Regions from separate parts of the Glutamicibacter ectropisis genome, predicted to be linked through region 3. Evidence: riboswitches for the same ligand, from Rfam matches in the RefSeq annotation. Region 3 holds a riboswitch; each other region holds the start of a gene.

Region 1 (3,889 bases), 380 kb from region 3:
GGCGAGTACCTGACGCTTCGAAGAAATCACGCCGGTATTAAAGCCCGCCAAGCGCAGCCCACCATGGAATCGAGCGTGCTCAATCTTGACGCAACGATCCATCACAACGTTCAAGCCAGCAGCCTCTGCGCGCTGGGCTACCTCTTCATGCCACGAGCCAAGCTGCAACCAGAGAGTCTTGGCCCCTACAGCTAATGCCTCATCCAGAACGGTCGGCAGGTCATCGTGCTTGCGGAAGACCTCAACCAGGTCCGGAGTCTCTGGCAGGTCCGCGAGGGACTTGTAGACCGGCTGGCCCAAGATCTCATCGAGTACCGGGTTGATGAAGTACACCTTGTACTTGGACGACGACAACAAGTAGGTTGCGACGAAGTAGCTGGCGCGTGAAGGCTTATTGGAAGCGCCCACGATGGCGATGGATTTGGTTTCGCGCAGGATGTTCAGCCGTTCGGCTGCTCCCGGACCTTCCCAAGTGCGTTCGGTGGTGCTCATTAGTTAGCTCCCTTCGGTGCTGCAGGAATGGCGCAGGCTGCACCGTCATAGGTAGGTGCTGCAAATTCTTCAGCGGACCCATCGGTGGCTTCCTGTGATGCAGTCAATGCTTGGTCAAGGTCCCAGATGATGTCCTCGACATCTTCTAGACCCACTGAGAGGCGAATTAGGTCTTCGGGAACGCCGGCTGCCACCAACTGCTCTGCACTTAGCTGTTGATGGGTGGTGGATGCGGGGTGCAGCACCAGGGTGCGAGCATCACCGATATTGGCCAAGTGGCTGGCCAGCTGCAGAGCTTCAATGAACTTGGAACCAGCCTCACGGCCACCCTTCACGCCAAAGCTGAAGACCGAGCCGACGCCCATGGGCAACAATTCTTTTGCGTGGGCATATTGCGGGTGGGATTCCAGACCAGCGAAGTTCACATAGGTCACGCGTGGATCTGCTTCAAGCCAGGCAGCAACCTGCTTCGCGTTGGAAAGGTGGTTATCCATACGCTGCGGCAAGGTTTCCAAGCCCTGCAAGAGCTGGAATGCCGACTGAGCTGGCAGCGCAGGACCAAAGTCGCGCAGCTGCTCGCTACGAAGCTTGGTCAAGAAACCGTACTCGCCAAAGTTGGCCCACCAGGAAACGTTGCCGTAGCTGGCCACCGGTTCGGTCATGGTGGGGAACTTGCCGTTGCCCCAGTTGAACTTGCCCGACTCAACAACGACGCCACCGAGCGTGGTGCCATGGCCACCAATGAACTTGGTTGCTGAGTGAATGACAATATCCGCACCGTGCTCAATAGGGCGCAGAATGTATGGGGGAGTGAGAGTGGAATCAACCACTAGCGGGATCAGGTGACGGTGTGCCACCTCGGCCAGCCCCTTAATATCGGCAATGTCGCCCGACGGGTTCGCCACTACTTCGGTGTACACCGCCTTGGTGTTCTCCTGGATGGCGGCTTCAAAATCGGCCGGATCATTGGAATCAATGAAAGTGGTGTCGACGCCAAAACGACGCAACGAAACATCAAGCTGGGTGATGGTTCCGCCATAAAGCTTTGAGGACGCGACAATGTGATCCCCGGCTTGTGCCAGGGCAGCGAAGGTAACGAATTCGGCGGCCATGCCCGAACCAGTAGCTACGGCACCGATGCCTCCTTCCAAGGAAGCAATTCGTTCTTCAAAAGCAGCGACGGTCGGGTTGCCGATACGCGAATAGATATTTCCGTACTTCTGCAAAGCAAAAAGGTTGGCTGCATCGTCGGCATCTTTAAAGACGAATGAAGTGCTCTGATAGATAGGGACTGCACGGGCGCCGTGCTCGGCATCGGGGGTACCACCGGCGTGCAATGCACGGGTGCGGAATCCAAACTGATGATCTGCCATGTGGGCTTACGACTCCTTGTCGATTGGGTTTTCGCTCTTCACCGCTAGGCGGTAGTGCGATCGAGGCAGGAATCCCGGAATCAATGTCGCAACTCGTTGTGGTTAAACAAGGTATGCGGCTGCATCGTTTCTGGCGGTAGCACCGTAACCACCGGATGTGGCAGGTTGCTGCGGCGTCATCGAACCAGATCTCTCAGCCGCTCGGGATGGTGTAACAATCTTCGCAACATGACCGTTCGTGACCTAACTATGAGTCTTAACGTTGCGTATTGGACGTAATATCGGAGATTCTTCGATTCGTTGGCGCGCCGGTAGGCTTGGATCATGGATACTGCGCTGGTGTTGATCAGACACGGACTGACCGATTGGAATCTGGTAGGCCGTCTTCAGGGGCGCACTGATATCCCCTTGAATGAGACCGGACGTGAACAGGCCCGCAGAGTTGGACGCGAACTAGCTGGTCAAGGTTTTTCCCTCGTTCTGGCATCACCGCTAGGGCGGGCTCAGGAAACCGCAGCGTTGATTGCTGAAGAACTGAACATTGATACAGGACGGCCAGTCCCGGAATTAATTGAGCGCGGTTTTGGACCTCTGGAAGGCCGAATCATGGCCGAGGTCAGTGACGAAGAGTCAGCAGCGTTGCGGGATCAACTGGAGCCCATTGCACATATTCTGAACAGAGCTATTCCTGCACTACTGAATCTGTGTGAAGAGCACGCAGGTAAAAAGGTAGCCGTAGTTAGTCATGGCGCGACCATGCGTGTCATCCGTGATGCGCTCGCAGGGACCAAGCTCCCACGTGGCGTGGAAAACGGTGAGATTATTCAGATAGATATCCAACGCCTCAAAGAGTTGGCTGAAGAGTTGGATTTGGTGAGCTGCTAGAGGCTCAAAATTTTTTGTCCCTCGACCTCACACTTTTGCTGCGCGATACGTTTACATGGTGAAAGCCCGTTACGGTGCCAATCTTCAGGAGAGCCATGCAAATACCGTTTGAGCGGATAGTCCAGGATTATGGGCTGAACGTACTGCGGGTTTGCCGTGCCCTACTTGATGAACACCGTGCACAAGATGCTTGGTCTGAAACCTTCCTTTCCGCGCTCAAGGCTTATCCGCAACTTGCTGAGGATGCCAACGTATCAGCCTGGCTTGTACGCATTGCACGGAACAAGGCCATCGATGAGCTGCGTAAGAATAAGCCAGAAATTCTTGATGATCATCAGCAGTGGGAACATGCTGATGAGCAAGTGAACCTTGAGATGGAAGCCGACAATCTCCAACTATGGCAGGAAGTGTCAAAACTTCCGCAGAAGCAACGAATGGTAGTTGGCTATAGATATCTCGGCGGTCTGAGCTACGCGCAGATAGCCCAGCTAGTTTCTGGGAGCGAGGCCGCCGCACGGCGTGCTGGTAGTGACGGGATCAAAAACCTTCGCCGAATACTCGGCGATGACTCACTGTGGCGGGAGCAGTCATGACGCAGGCAAAATTCAACTCCTCGGCAACCGGAGAAGAAGCTGAGCTTTTGGCGCAGCTTGGAAAAGAACTTCGGGCTAAAGCGAAAGCATCGGACCTACTGGATGTTTCCTACCGTGTGATTGATAGCCCTATCGGCTCGCTCCTGCTGGCTAGCACTCCAGCTGGTCTGGTGCGTGTGGCCTTTGAGAGCGAAGATCATGACAAAATCCTTGAGCTACTGAGTCAGAAACTCAGCCCGCGAATCCTTAAAGACTCGTCGCGACTGGACGCCGTGGCTCGGCAGCTTGATGAGTATTTTGCTGGATCCCGCCGCAATTTTGATGTGCCGCTGGATTTGAAACTTTCCACTGCTTTCCGGCGTCAAGTGCAATTAGAACTGGGCGAAATTGGCTACGGGCAAACGTGGAGTTACTCGCAAATGGCGGAGCGTATCGGCAACCCGAAGGCGGTGCGTGCTGTGGGTTCAGCGTGCGCGACCAATCCGATTCCCATTGTCCTGCCATGCCACCGGGTACTACGAACTGATGGTTCACTCGGTGGTTATT
Region 2 (3,889 bases), 980 kb from region 3:
GCAGGTAGCCGCCAAATTCGAAGTGGTGCTCGCCGACGGCGCTTCGGCGCATCATGCCGTGCTGACCTTCGGCGAGCTGTGGTGTTGCGGTGGTCGCAATGGATGCCATGCTTAGAGAGTTTCCTGCAATTCCTTGTTTGGTTCTTCGTTCGATTCCTCGCCCTGGCCAAGGGCCGCAACAGCGTTGAAGCCTAGTTCCAGGTCGGCCAAGATGTCCTTGATGTTTTCCAGTCCGACGCTCAGGCGCACCAGGGACGGGCTCACGCCAGCGGCGATCTGCTCGGCCTCGGAGAGCTGGGCGTGGGTGGTGGAGGCCGGGTGGATGACCAGCGAGCGGACATCGCCGATATTGGCGACATTGGAGTGCAACTCCAGGGCGTCAACAAACGCCTGACCTGCCGCGGAGCCACCATCAAGTTCAAAGGCGATGACCGATCCGGCACCGTGCTGCGAGTACTTCTTGGCACGCTCAAACCACGGTGAGGATTCCAGGCCTGCATAGGCGACCTTTTGCACTTCGGCGCGAGCTTCCAGCCACTTGGCTACCGCCAGCGCATTTTCGCCGTGACGCTCAACGCGCAGGGACAGGGTTTCAAGTCCTTGGGCGATCAGGAAGGCGTTGAAGGGGGCGACCGCGGAGCCCAGATCGCGCAAAAGCTGCACCCTAGCCTTGAGGATGTAGGCGAGGTTGGCGCCGAGGATGCCGTTGACACCCAAGTCACGGGCGAAGACTAGGCCGTTGTAGGACTCGTCCGGGGTGTTGAAGCTTTCGAAGCGCTGCGGATCCTTGGCGAAGTCGAAGTTGCCCGAGTCCACGATCACTCCGGCGATCGCATTGCCGTGCCCACCGAGGAACTTGGTGGCCGAGTGGATCACGATGTCCGCACCAAACTCGATCGGGCGGATCAGGTAGGGTGTGGCCAGGGTGTTATCCACCAGCAGTGGCACACCATTTTCGTGGGCGATCGCGGAGATCGCTTCAATATCCAGCACGTCCTGACGTGGGTTGGAAATGGTTTCGCCGAAGAACGCCTTGGTGTTCTCGCGCACCGCATCACGCCAGTGATCCAGGTTATCCGGGTCGGCCACAAAGGTGACCTCAATGCCCAGGCGCTTCAGGGTGTGCTTGAGCAGGTTCTGAGTTCCGCCGTACAAGCTGGGGCTGGCCACAATGTGATCGCCGGCCTCGGCAAGGTTCAGGATCGCGAAGGTCGTGGCGGCCTGCCCCGAGGAGAGTAGTAGTGCACCCACGCCACCTTCCAGATCGGCGATCCGGGTTTCGACCGCATCGGTGGTGGGGTTACCGATGCGGGTGTAGATCGGCTCCAGTTCGGACAGCGCAAAACGGGCTGCGGCGCTTTCGGCGCTCGGGAAGACGAAGGATGTGGTCTGGAAAATCGGCAAGGCTCGGGCGCCGGTGGTGGGATCTGGGGTTTGGCCGGAGTGGATCTGACGGGTTTCAAATGACCAGTTGTTGCTCATGGTTTCCTCCAAAATAGTTGTATGACTTTGGGGGTAGACCACTGAGAAGACACCGATGGAAGTACCTCATCAAGAAGCCTTCCAGGGTTACCCGCGCTTGTCCTTAGCCGCCTTGCGCGTCTAAGGGCCAGGTCTTCACCCGGGGCACCCCACCGCGGCTGGAGGGTTGCCGCCCAGTAAGCCGGGGCTTGTTACTGGGACTCATGACCTGCCTCCAGTGTGCCTGAAAACCGAAGATCTTTGCAATGCGAGCGCCCCAAAATGGTCGTAATCGGTCATATTTCACACGGTGGGCCATTTTGTCGCAGAGAATTCGATGGCGGAAATTCGGATTAGGGTCGCCTAAGTAGAGACTGCGGTCACATATTGCCATGATTGGCACATGATGAGGCTAGATCACGTAAGTTATGCCTGTGGCCCAGATGGGCTGCTGCCAACCGCGCAAAGAATCTCCGAGTCACTCGGTTTGGAGTTCGTCAAGGGAGGCGTGCATCCCCGCTTCGGGACGCGCAATGTCATCTTCCCACTCAAGCATGGACAGTACCTCGAAGTGGTCGAGGTCCTGAATCACCCCGCCAGCGATAAGGCCCCCTTCGGCCAAGCAGTCAGGGCCCGTTCGGAGCTGGGCGGTGGCTGGATGGGCTGGTGCGTTTCGGTGGACGACCTGTCCAGCGCCGAAGACCGCCTGGGCCGCAAGGCTGTGCCGGGAAACCGCAAGTTCCCCGACGGCCGGGAGCTGACCTGGCAGCAGATCGGCATCAAGGGTTTGATCGCCGACCCACAGTGCCCGTACCTGATTTCTTGGGACGATGAAGCCAAGGACCTGCACCCATCCAAGGCGTTGGAACCAACCGGGGCGATCAGCGAAATCACCATCGCCGGTTCGCGAGATCGTGTGCTGGAATGGCTGGGTCAGCCAGAAAATGTTCACCTCGGCGCGGTGACCATGGCCTATCAGGCGCCCAATGGCACCCCGGGCATCATGTCGGTGACCTTTGAAACTGACAACGGGTCTGTTGTCTTGTAGTAGACTCGCAGCTGGCTCATGGTAGGCGGGGACAATGGCGTCCCCACCTACCAATTTTTTTATGCGCGTCTTTTGTTGCGCTATCTATCTTTTGTTGCGCTAGCCGCCAATGCCAATGGCCGGGCCGATCAGTGCATACCCGACAAAACCGATGGCGTCGAGCAAGAAGTGCGCGATCACCAGCGGCATCACCCGGCCATACTTGTGATAAACCCAACCGAAGACCACGCCCATGAGCATGTTCCCGATCATCGGCCCCACCCCCTGATAAAGGTGGTAGCTGCCGCGAATGAGGGCCGAGCAAATGATCGTGGTCCACAACCGAAGGTTCAGCTTTTTGGCATAGGTGAACAGGAAGCCAAGCATCAGCACTTCTTCGAGCACCGCGTGGCGTACGGCCGAAAGCAACAGCACCGGCACGCTCCACCAATAGTCCCCCAGATTGGCTGCGGACAGCGCCGTAGTCACGCCCAGCGCCCGGCCGGCCGCATACACCCCGAGGGTGCCAAGGCCCATGGCCAAGAAAAGCCCTGCGCCCAGCAGTGCGTCCTTGCCCCCAGAACGCAGGTCAAAACCTATCTCGCGCAGTCCTCGTCCGGTACTGCGTTTCATCAGGTAGACGGCCAGCACTACCGGCACCAGGGCAAAAAAGATGTCCAGCAGCTGGTAGGTGAAGTCGAAAAATTCGCGGGTGCTCAGCTGGTTATTCAGCGAGGTCGTTTGCTCGCGCAAGGGACCACGCGTGAGTTTGTCAGCAAAGCTCAGGATCGAATAGATCGCACTCTGCCCCAAAGACAGCGCTAAGACCAGAACAATCTCAACTTTTAGGATCTTCGAATTCACGTTCTCGATCATAGGCTGATTATGCTGTGTGCCAGCTGAGGTAGCCTGAAGATAGCGAACTAAAGGAGTATTTGTGAGCCGTCCCGCCACCGACGAAGAATTGCGCATCGCCCACCAATTACGCCCCGACCTTTCTTGGGAAGATGCCTCGGTGAACGAGGGTGGACAGTTCCACAAGGTGGTGATCGCCAATCCTCATTCGGTGATCCGCATGGCCCGCACCGTCCAAGCCACCGCAGACATGCCTCGTACGGTGAAATTACAGCAGCTGTTGGCCGATCAGCTGGACTACCAGATCCCGGTGGCGACCTCGCAGATTTTGCACGTGGATTCGCTGGCTTCCGTAGCAATGTCCTTCATCCCCGGTAGCGCCCATGAACCACATTTCGGGGATCCGAAAATCTTGGGCCAGGTGGTCAGGCATCTGGCCGATATTCCGCTGGAACCGATCAGTGATCATTTGACTGCGCCCTTTTCTTTCCGTGGCCCGTGGACCGAAGATCGCACGCAACAGTGCTTTGATGTCTTGCCCGATCA
Region 3 (3,889 bases):
CAGAACCACGGTTCAGCTGGGACAAGGCAATTAGTGGAACGTCGAGTTCTTTAGCCAACAGCTTGAGGTTACGCGAAAACTCGGAAACTTCCTGCTGGCGTGATTCCACGCGCTTACCTGAGCTCATCAGCTGCAGGTAGTCAAGGATGATCATGCGCAACTCGTTGCGCTGTTTCAGGCGACGGCACTTGGCACGAATTTCCATCATGGACATGTTCGGCGAATCATCGATGAACAGTGGCGCTTCGTTCAAACGCCCCATGGTGGTGGCAATCTTGGTCCACTGGGCATCTTCCACCGAACCTTTACGCAGATCCTGGAGCTGGATCGAGGCTTCGGCGGAAAGCAGGCGCATCGCAATTTCATTGCGACCCATTTCCAAGGAGAAGAAGACGGTAGCCATGTTGTTCTTAATGGCTGCAGAGCGGGCGAAGTCCAACGCGAAGGTTGATTTACCTACTGCAGGACGGGCAGCGATGATGATCATCTGCCCACCCTTCAGGCCCTGGGTCAGTTCGTCGAATTCGTAGAATCCGGTAGGGACACCGGTGATGCCATCTCCTGCGTTGGCGGCGTTTTCGATTTCATCGACAGTGCCTTCGATAATGTCCGAAAGGCGTACGTAGTCTTCGCTGCTGCGGTTTTCTGCAACTTTGTAGACCTCGGCCTGCGCTTCATTAACGATGGCATCAACTTCACCGTCGGGTGAGTAGCCCATTTGGACAATGCGCGTTCCGGCATCAACGAGGCGACGCAGCACGGCGCGTTCGCGCACGATTTCTGCATAGTAGCCAGCGTTAGCTGCGGTAGGTACCTGCTGAATAAGGTTGTGAAGGTACGCGGCACCGCCTACGCGGGAAATTTCGCCACGCTTGGTCAGTAGGTCAGCCACGGTCACGGCATCGGCAGGTTCGCCTCGACCGTACAAGTCGATGATGGCTTCGTAAATGGATTCGTGGGCCGGACGGTAGAAGTCGGTTCCTCGCAACGCCTCCACAACGTCGGCGATGGCGTCCTTGGATAGCATCATGCCGCCGAGCACAGACATTTCAGCTTCGACATCCTGCGGCGGTTTGCGCCCTGCGTCGGATTCTCGTCCCTCGTAAACCGGCTCAGCACTCATTGCAGACACTTCCATCCCCTCTTGACCGCACTGGGAAAGATCTTCCATGCCAGGCGGCCACGTTTCATCTTGTCAGTTGATACCGACAGTTTGATGGAAAACGTCTGTGGATATTTCTGTCCCAAGGCCAACAGTAGGGCTGATATTTAGCCACGTAAACCTCATTATCCACAGCTTCTGTGCATAACGCACTCTCACTTGTGGATTAGCCTGTTTACTATCTGGGGAGAACTCTGTGGATTACCGCCATATTTTAATCATTACTAGCTACTGACTAGGCATTATACGTTGTCACAGTTGTGGACAGAAAGTTATTTTATTGAAGATAACGCTATGTCCCCAGAAGTTATCAACAAGCAAAAATGCCCGAAATTCAGGGTTTTTCGCCTTTTATACACGGTTCCACACAATCTACCCACAAGTGTGTGGATAAACATGTGGATACACCCATGATCACAAAAGACTTAGTCACCAGCTTTAAATTGAACTGGATCAACCCCAGATGAACAGTAGTCCACATTTTTGCGTCGGTTCCCTCGTTCGCACCGTGGATAACCCTTTGCCGGGTTCAACGTGCTCAATAATCAACAAGGCTCGGTGGGGATCACTGTTGTGATCCGCACCGAGCCTCGCGCAAGCTACTTACCGGAGGGGTTAGACGAGCTCAGGAACTGGGATGGAATGAAATCGAGAATCATGGAAGATCTGTGGGGAGTGCTGCGATACGTGATGCCCATGCACCTCCAAAAGCACAACCCAGTGATCTCCTGCTTCAACTTCGTTGTAAATTGAGGTCTCCAGCCACAAGGTGGACTCTTCGACAAATAGTGCGCCCTCTTCAGAGGTCACGGTATTGATACCACGGAAACGGTCACCGTTCTTCGAAGCAATCTGCGCGCACACGCCATCATTCTGATCACTGAGCACCGAAACCCCAATATGGCTAGCGGCACGCAGTTTCGGCCACGTATTAGACGACTTCTGGACTGCAAACATTACCAATGCAGGTTCCAGTGAAACTCCGACAGTGAATGACGATGCAACGATTCCGGTCTTAACACCGTCAATCTTTGCACACAGAGCAGCAACACCTGAGGGGTGCTGAGCGAAAACCTTACGCAACGATAACGGGTCAAGTTCACGATTTAATGACATGGCTCGATTCCTTCGGGTCTTGCCCACTGCGCCAGACCCAGTGGACGTTGTGATTCGGGATGAACCGAACTAGTTCCCACTGAGGTTTCACGCCGTGCGCGGTACTTGTTCCGACACCATTTAGTGCAGAACCGAATCCTCACCTGGAGCACCCCACTACCGTTGAGAGGGTTGCCGATCAGCAAGCCAGGGCTCTTAGCTGATGCTCTTGATTCTGTTTAAAACGATATGGCTCATGACGAAGCACCGTCAAACAAATGACTTCGCAAATCGCAATATTCAACAAAATATTCGACATCGATACCCCTTTGACTATCCCGCACAGTCTTTTATTCGCGAAATCACCCGCATCTAAGGCTTTTCGTAGTCATCGACCATGTGATGTAAGTCGTAACGCATTAACTTATGACAGACCACCGACCTCACCAATCCGCGAACCGTCACCGCTATTTCTCATCCACTCGCCGATATGAAACTACGTTTCTAACTTTGACGCTGAGGTTCATGTAAGGATAAGGATTACAGTGTTCCGGGTCACACCAATACTGTCTGCCACCGTTGCCAGAGAAGATGAATGAAGGATGCCTCCATGGTCAATATTCATGCCAACCATTCCGAACTAACTCCGTTGCGCTTCCTTGAACGCTCCGCCGAGGTTTATCCAAAGAAGACTGCCATTGTGCATGGCACGCGTAGTTATAACTATCGAGAATTCGAAGGCTTGGTCCATCGTTTCGCTCAGGTCCTGGCCGAACGCATCAACCCCGGTGACCGGGTGGCGGTGCTGGCACCGAACACCCCGGAAATGCTGATGGCACACTATGCGGTACCGCTAGCTGGCGGAGTGCTCATCGCACTCAACACCCGGTTATCCGCCCATGAACTGCAGTACATCATGGATCATTCCGAAGCGAAGCTATTGTTTGCGGACACGGAACTACTAGAAAACACTAAAAACCTGCGGCGGGAAAATCCGACCCTGCAGGCACTCATTGAAATCACCGATGACCAGTACACCGGCGCGCGCCCTCACGTAGACGTTGATGGCACGCTCCAAGAACTCCTAGCCACGGCCAGCGATGAACAACTTCCTTACGCAATCGCCGATGAGCGGGCACCAATAACTTTGAACTACACCTCGGGCACTACGGGCAAACCCAAGGGCGTACTCTACTCACACCGTGGCAGCTACTTGAACTCATTGGGCGAAGCACACCATCAAGGCTTCACCTCAGCAACTCGATACCTGTGGACCCTGCCCATGTTTCACTGCAACGGTTGGTGTACCCCGTGGGCCGTCACCGCCGCCGGAGGAACCCACTTGTGCCTGCGCGGGGTTCGTGAAGAACCAGTCTGGGACGCTATCGAAAACTTAGGAACAACGCATCTGTGCGGAGCACCAACAGTTTGCTCCATTATTGCCGACTCCCCTCTGGCCCATCAGCTTGATGCTCCCCTACGCATTACTACCGCCGGAGCACCGCCTTCGCCGGCTATCATCTCAAAGCTGCAAAAACTCGGCATTGAGGTGGTCCACGTTTACGGTTTGACCGAAGTGTACGGACCTTACACGGTCTGCGAATTCCAAGAGGAATGGGAGCAACTAGAGCC
Region 4 (3,889 bases), 410 kb from region 3:
GCGACGTAGTCCAGAATTTTTTCTTCGCCAGCCATCGCCGGTTCAAAGTGAACGACGAACTTCGTTTGGGTTCCGTCTGCTGCCGCAACCGCCGGCAAGGTTCGTTGCTGTCCGAGCATCACGGCTAGGACTATAGCCAGAACAGAAGCGATCGCTGCGATACTCCAAGGAAGTACATTCCTGCTCTTACGCAAGGTAAAGCCATGGTCATGGCCTGAAAGTGGTGAAGTCATTTTTAAGCTCGTTAATGTTGATGCGATTATGGGCGGGCCAACGCATGGGCAATGCGGTCACCGAGGAATTGGACAATTTGAACTGTCAGGATCAGTGCGACGATGGTGGCCAACATGACGTTCATATCGAATCTCTGGTACCCGTAGGTCACCGCGAGATAGCCGATACCGCCAGCGCCAATCGTGCCTGCAATAGCCGAATACTCGATCATAGAAATGGTGTTCAGCGTGATCGCTGAGGCCAGCGCCGGCAGGGCTTCCCTGATCTGGGTGGCGCCAATGATCTGTGTTGCCGAACCTCCGGTGACTAGACCAACGGCGAGGTTTTCCTTCGGCAAGTCATTAAGCGCGTTCTGAACCAAACGTGCGAAGAAGGGAATGCCGGCGATGGTCATGGGTACCGCCGCTGCAGCGATACCAATGGTGGTTCCCGTGATCCATTTGGTGAAAGGAATGATCGCGGCCATCAACACCAGAAACGGCAGTGAGCGTCCCATGTTTGCAATCCAGCTGAGTACGCCATGCACCTTTGGTCGTGGGAACAAGCCATGCCGGTCGGTGTTGTACAGCGCGATCCCCATCAAGCCACCAATGCTGATCACTAGGGCCATCACGATTCCGACCATGGCCCAGGTCTGCCCATACGCAGGCAGTAACAGGGCGAGCAGTTCATTCCACGGGGTGTCTGTTCCAACCGCTGCGCTTTCAAATGGGAGTCTCATACGCCAACCTCTTCACGAACATGTTCTTCAACGGTGGCTTGCAGGCCCCACGATGCCAGGATCTGTGTGACCTGTTCAGGCAGTGCCCCGTCCACGCCGATGCTGACTCGTCCTAGCGTTCCGTCGTGGTGTGCTTCAACTGAGCCTCCAAGCAATGCCACGCGAATTCCATGTTCAATGCCCAATCTTGAGATCCATGCTGGATCAACACGATCGTTGAGATAGGCGACGGTCATGGAATAAGAGAACCCAGCCGGGAGTGCCTCTGCACGCAATGGCAAGAGTTTGGAACCGGCTTCGGAGTTCGGATTAGCCACCAGCTCGTGGAGCTTGCCGTATTCTGCGATACGACCACCGTCGAGTTGTGCAACGTTATCGGCAACATGGCGGACAACATCCATCTCGTGGGTGATCAGGATGATGGCAAGCCCGAGATCTGTTCGCAGTGATTCAAGGAGAGTGAGAACCTGCTGCGTTGATTCCGGATCCAGGCCCGAGGTTGATTCATCGGAGAGCAACAGCCGCGGCCGCAAGGCCAAGGCGCGTGCAATACCTACACGTTGCCGCTGGCCACCGGATAGTTGACCAGGATAGGAATTTGCCCGGTCCAGTAGTCCTACACGTTCAAGGAGTTCAGCTACTCGGCTAGTCATCTCCTCGTGTACCACGCCTAGGTTCCGCAGAGGCAAGGCAATGTTCTCGGCCACTGTCATCCTGCGAAGCAGGGCCGAATTTTGGAAGATCGTTCCAATAGCGCGACGCTCAGCGCGAAGCTTTTTGCCCGATAGATTCGTCAGGTTCTTGCCATCGATGAGAATCTGCCCGCTGCTTGGTTTTTCTAGCAGAGAGATGCAGTGGGACAAAGTAGATTTACCGGCGCCTGAGGGCCCAACCACTGCAGTGATCGAACCAGACTCAACGCTCAGGTTGATGCCTTTGAGCACCTCGACGCGCCCTTGGGCAGAGTCGTAATGTTTATGGAGGTTTTCAATCTCAATCACGAGACGTTTCCTCCTTGGAAGTACGAGTACATGTTCTCTCCTTGGCGATGGCACCTAGAAGCGCGGTCAACTCACTGGGACGCGTGCGAAAAACACCGCGCGCGACATCAGAGAATCACTGTGAATGCTCCATCGGCTCTGGCCTTAGCACCGGCCTCACAGAGGTGGTTGCTGCGACGTCTTCGAGCCAGATCTCTCGGTCGCTCTGGATGGTTGGGTGTCCTGCATGATCGCTAGGACTCCTCAAGTCTGTAACTTGTGACTGATCAGCTGCAAGCGTTACGTAGTAAATCCGTCATGTCACGAACTTCAAATGCTCACCGCCCGAAAGCTCGTAATATTCACGGTCATAAAGAGCCTTAAGCCGTCATAAGAAGCAAGAAAAACACACATATTTGGCTTGCCATGCACGCATGGTTTATTGCCTTTAAATGCACCAAGCCCCAGCGATAACGCTGGGGCTTGGAAGCAGATGACTACTCGCTGCTGACCGACGCCAAGGGTGCTTCCACCTCGTCTTCATCCTCGTAGACGTACTCGTACCGGCGGCTGCGAACCACCGCGACAATCACAATCGCGATGATGATCAGCAGAAGAATTCCCACCCATCCGGCGGGGAAAGTCCATAACGTTCCACTGGCAAGGACCGGCTCCCCGGCGACTGAATCGATTCCTTCAGGAACCATACTCACTTCATACTGTTGCCAGATCAATGGCCACAGCCCTGAGACTTGTGAAGTCAGATCCACGCTGGCACCGGGAAGCATTTCTTCAAGTGCAACAGTTTGCGTGGTGCTTCCCAAACCAAACACTCCAGAGATCTTCACCGTGTAGTTTCCACGGGCCCGCAAGGTCCCCTCGTTATTGACCTGCGCTGCGAAATCTGCCGAAACCGGCGCAAACGGATTCCACGCAATCGGTGCACTCACATCAATATTGTCCATTCCCAAGACCAGGCTACCCTCGCCACCAACATGTAGCGCCAGCTGGGTTGCCAGTCGTTGGTCAACTGCCACAGCAGTACCCGCACTGGAGTCGATATATGAGGAAATCATGCCGCCAACGTAGTCACCCGGTGCGGTGTCCTCGGGAATGCTCAGCGTAAAAGCCACATCTGCTTCTTCACCGGGATCTAGGGTGAGCTTAGATTCGCTCACACTAATCCATGCCCCGACCTCTTGTGATGGTTCTGATGCTGGCAAGAGTTCGAGTGCGCCGTTAGCCGATGTCTGGCCGTCGGCACCATAGACCGAAAGTTCCAGTGGCTTTACGCCGTAGTTCGTTATCTGAAAACTATCGTCAACGCTATCGCCGGGTTCAAGCTCGTAGGAGAAGCTAGAACGTTGCTCTTCCCCGCCGGGGTTAATGCCCCACGAAATATCATCCGCGCGCGCATCTGGTACTGCCACAAAGGTTGTGACAATGAGTGCGGCACCTATGACGCCCATGATGCGTCGCGTATTTGGGGAGCTAGTGGCTCGACGGTTCGAGAGCATGATTTCCTTGTAAATGAAACGGTGTGGTGTCCGGCTAACCTAAGGTCGGCCGGACACCACGAGGTACTACTGGCCGAATCTACTTTTGAATAGCGGTAACGGTCAGCGTTGAGGTGTAGTCACCGGCAGGTGCATCAGTAGGTGCCAACAGGTGAACACCAGTATTGAGCTTCGCCGTAGAAGCACCGGTTGCGCTAGCCATGGTTGAAGTTGCCGACAGGCCATTGGTGCTCCCCGGGACAACGTATTCACCAAGGGTTACAACGCCCTCAGTTCCTGAACCGGTAGGTGCCCAGCCCAGGCCGTTGCCACCGAAGGTGTTAGCACCGTCCTTGAATGCGGTGGTCTTACCGGTCACGGTCCATCCCTTTGATGCTTCGCGGGTATCGCTGACCGTGATTTCGGGAAGCGTACCGCTAGCAACAAACCCGATGGAC

Evidence for each region. Region 3 has a riboswitch for S-adenosylmethionine ahead of QMQ05_RS16650 (flavin reductase family protein). Riboswitches for the same ligand answer to the same signal wherever they lie in the genome.
Region 1: another riboswitch for S-adenosylmethionine. It lies ahead of QMQ05_RS01505 (O-acetylhomoserine aminocarboxypropyltransferase/cysteine synthase family protein); the one in region 3 lies ahead of QMQ05_RS16650 (flavin reductase family protein).
Region 2: another riboswitch for S-adenosylmethionine. It lies ahead of QMQ05_RS04245 (bifunctional o-acetylhomoserine/o-acetylserine sulfhydrylase); the one in region 3 lies ahead of QMQ05_RS16650 (flavin reductase family protein).
Region 4: another riboswitch for S-adenosylmethionine. It lies ahead of QMQ05_RS01630 (methionine ABC transporter ATP-binding protein); the one in region 3 lies ahead of QMQ05_RS16650 (flavin reductase family protein).

The regions. Positions count from the first base shown of each region.
Region 1 covers NZ_CP125942.1:314,205-318,093, forward strand. The annotation lists gene QMQ05_RS01500 (CoA-binding protein) at 1-492, opposite strand, end outside; gene QMQ05_RS01505 (O-acetylhomoserine aminocarboxypropyltransferase/cysteine synthase family protein) at 492-1,865, opposite strand; SAM riboswitch class I at 1,984-2,078, opposite strand; gene QMQ05_RS01510 (histidine phosphatase family protein) at 2,190-2,750, shown strand; gene QMQ05_RS01515 (RNA polymerase sigma factor) at 2,846-3,343, shown strand; gene QMQ05_RS01520 (methylated-DNA--[protein]-cysteine S-methyltransferase) at 3,340-3,889, shown strand, end outside.
Region 2 covers NZ_CP125942.1:913,985-917,873, reverse strand. The annotation lists gene metX (homoserine O-acetyltransferase MetX) at 1-109, opposite strand, end outside; gene QMQ05_RS04245 (bifunctional o-acetylhomoserine/o-acetylserine sulfhydrylase) at 112-1,482, opposite strand; SAM riboswitch class IV at 1,571-1,691, opposite strand; gene QMQ05_RS04240 (VOC family protein) at 1,865-2,509, shown strand; gene QMQ05_RS04235 (CPBP family intramembrane glutamic endopeptidase) at 2,609-3,364, opposite strand; gene QMQ05_RS04230 (phosphotransferase family protein) at 3,426-3,889, shown strand, end outside.
Region 3 covers NZ_CP125942.1:3,539,195-3,543,083, forward strand. The annotation lists gene dnaB (replicative DNA helicase) at 1-1,123, opposite strand, end outside; gene QMQ05_RS16650 (flavin reductase family protein) at 1,778-2,278, opposite strand; SAM riboswitch class IV at 2,375-2,492, opposite strand; gene QMQ05_RS16655 (long-chain-fatty-acid--CoA ligase) at 2,868-3,889, shown strand, end outside.
Region 4 covers NZ_CP125942.1:346,491-350,379, reverse strand. The annotation lists gene QMQ05_RS01640 (MetQ/NlpA family ABC transporter substrate-binding protein) at 1-233, opposite strand, end outside; gene QMQ05_RS01635 (methionine ABC transporter permease) at 260-955, opposite strand; gene QMQ05_RS01630 (methionine ABC transporter ATP-binding protein) at 952-1,956, opposite strand; SAM riboswitch class I at 2,083-2,172, opposite strand; gene QMQ05_RS01625 (WxL protein peptidoglycan domain-containing protein) at 2,433-3,452, opposite strand; gene QMQ05_RS01620 (hypothetical protein) at 3,532-3,889, opposite strand, start outside.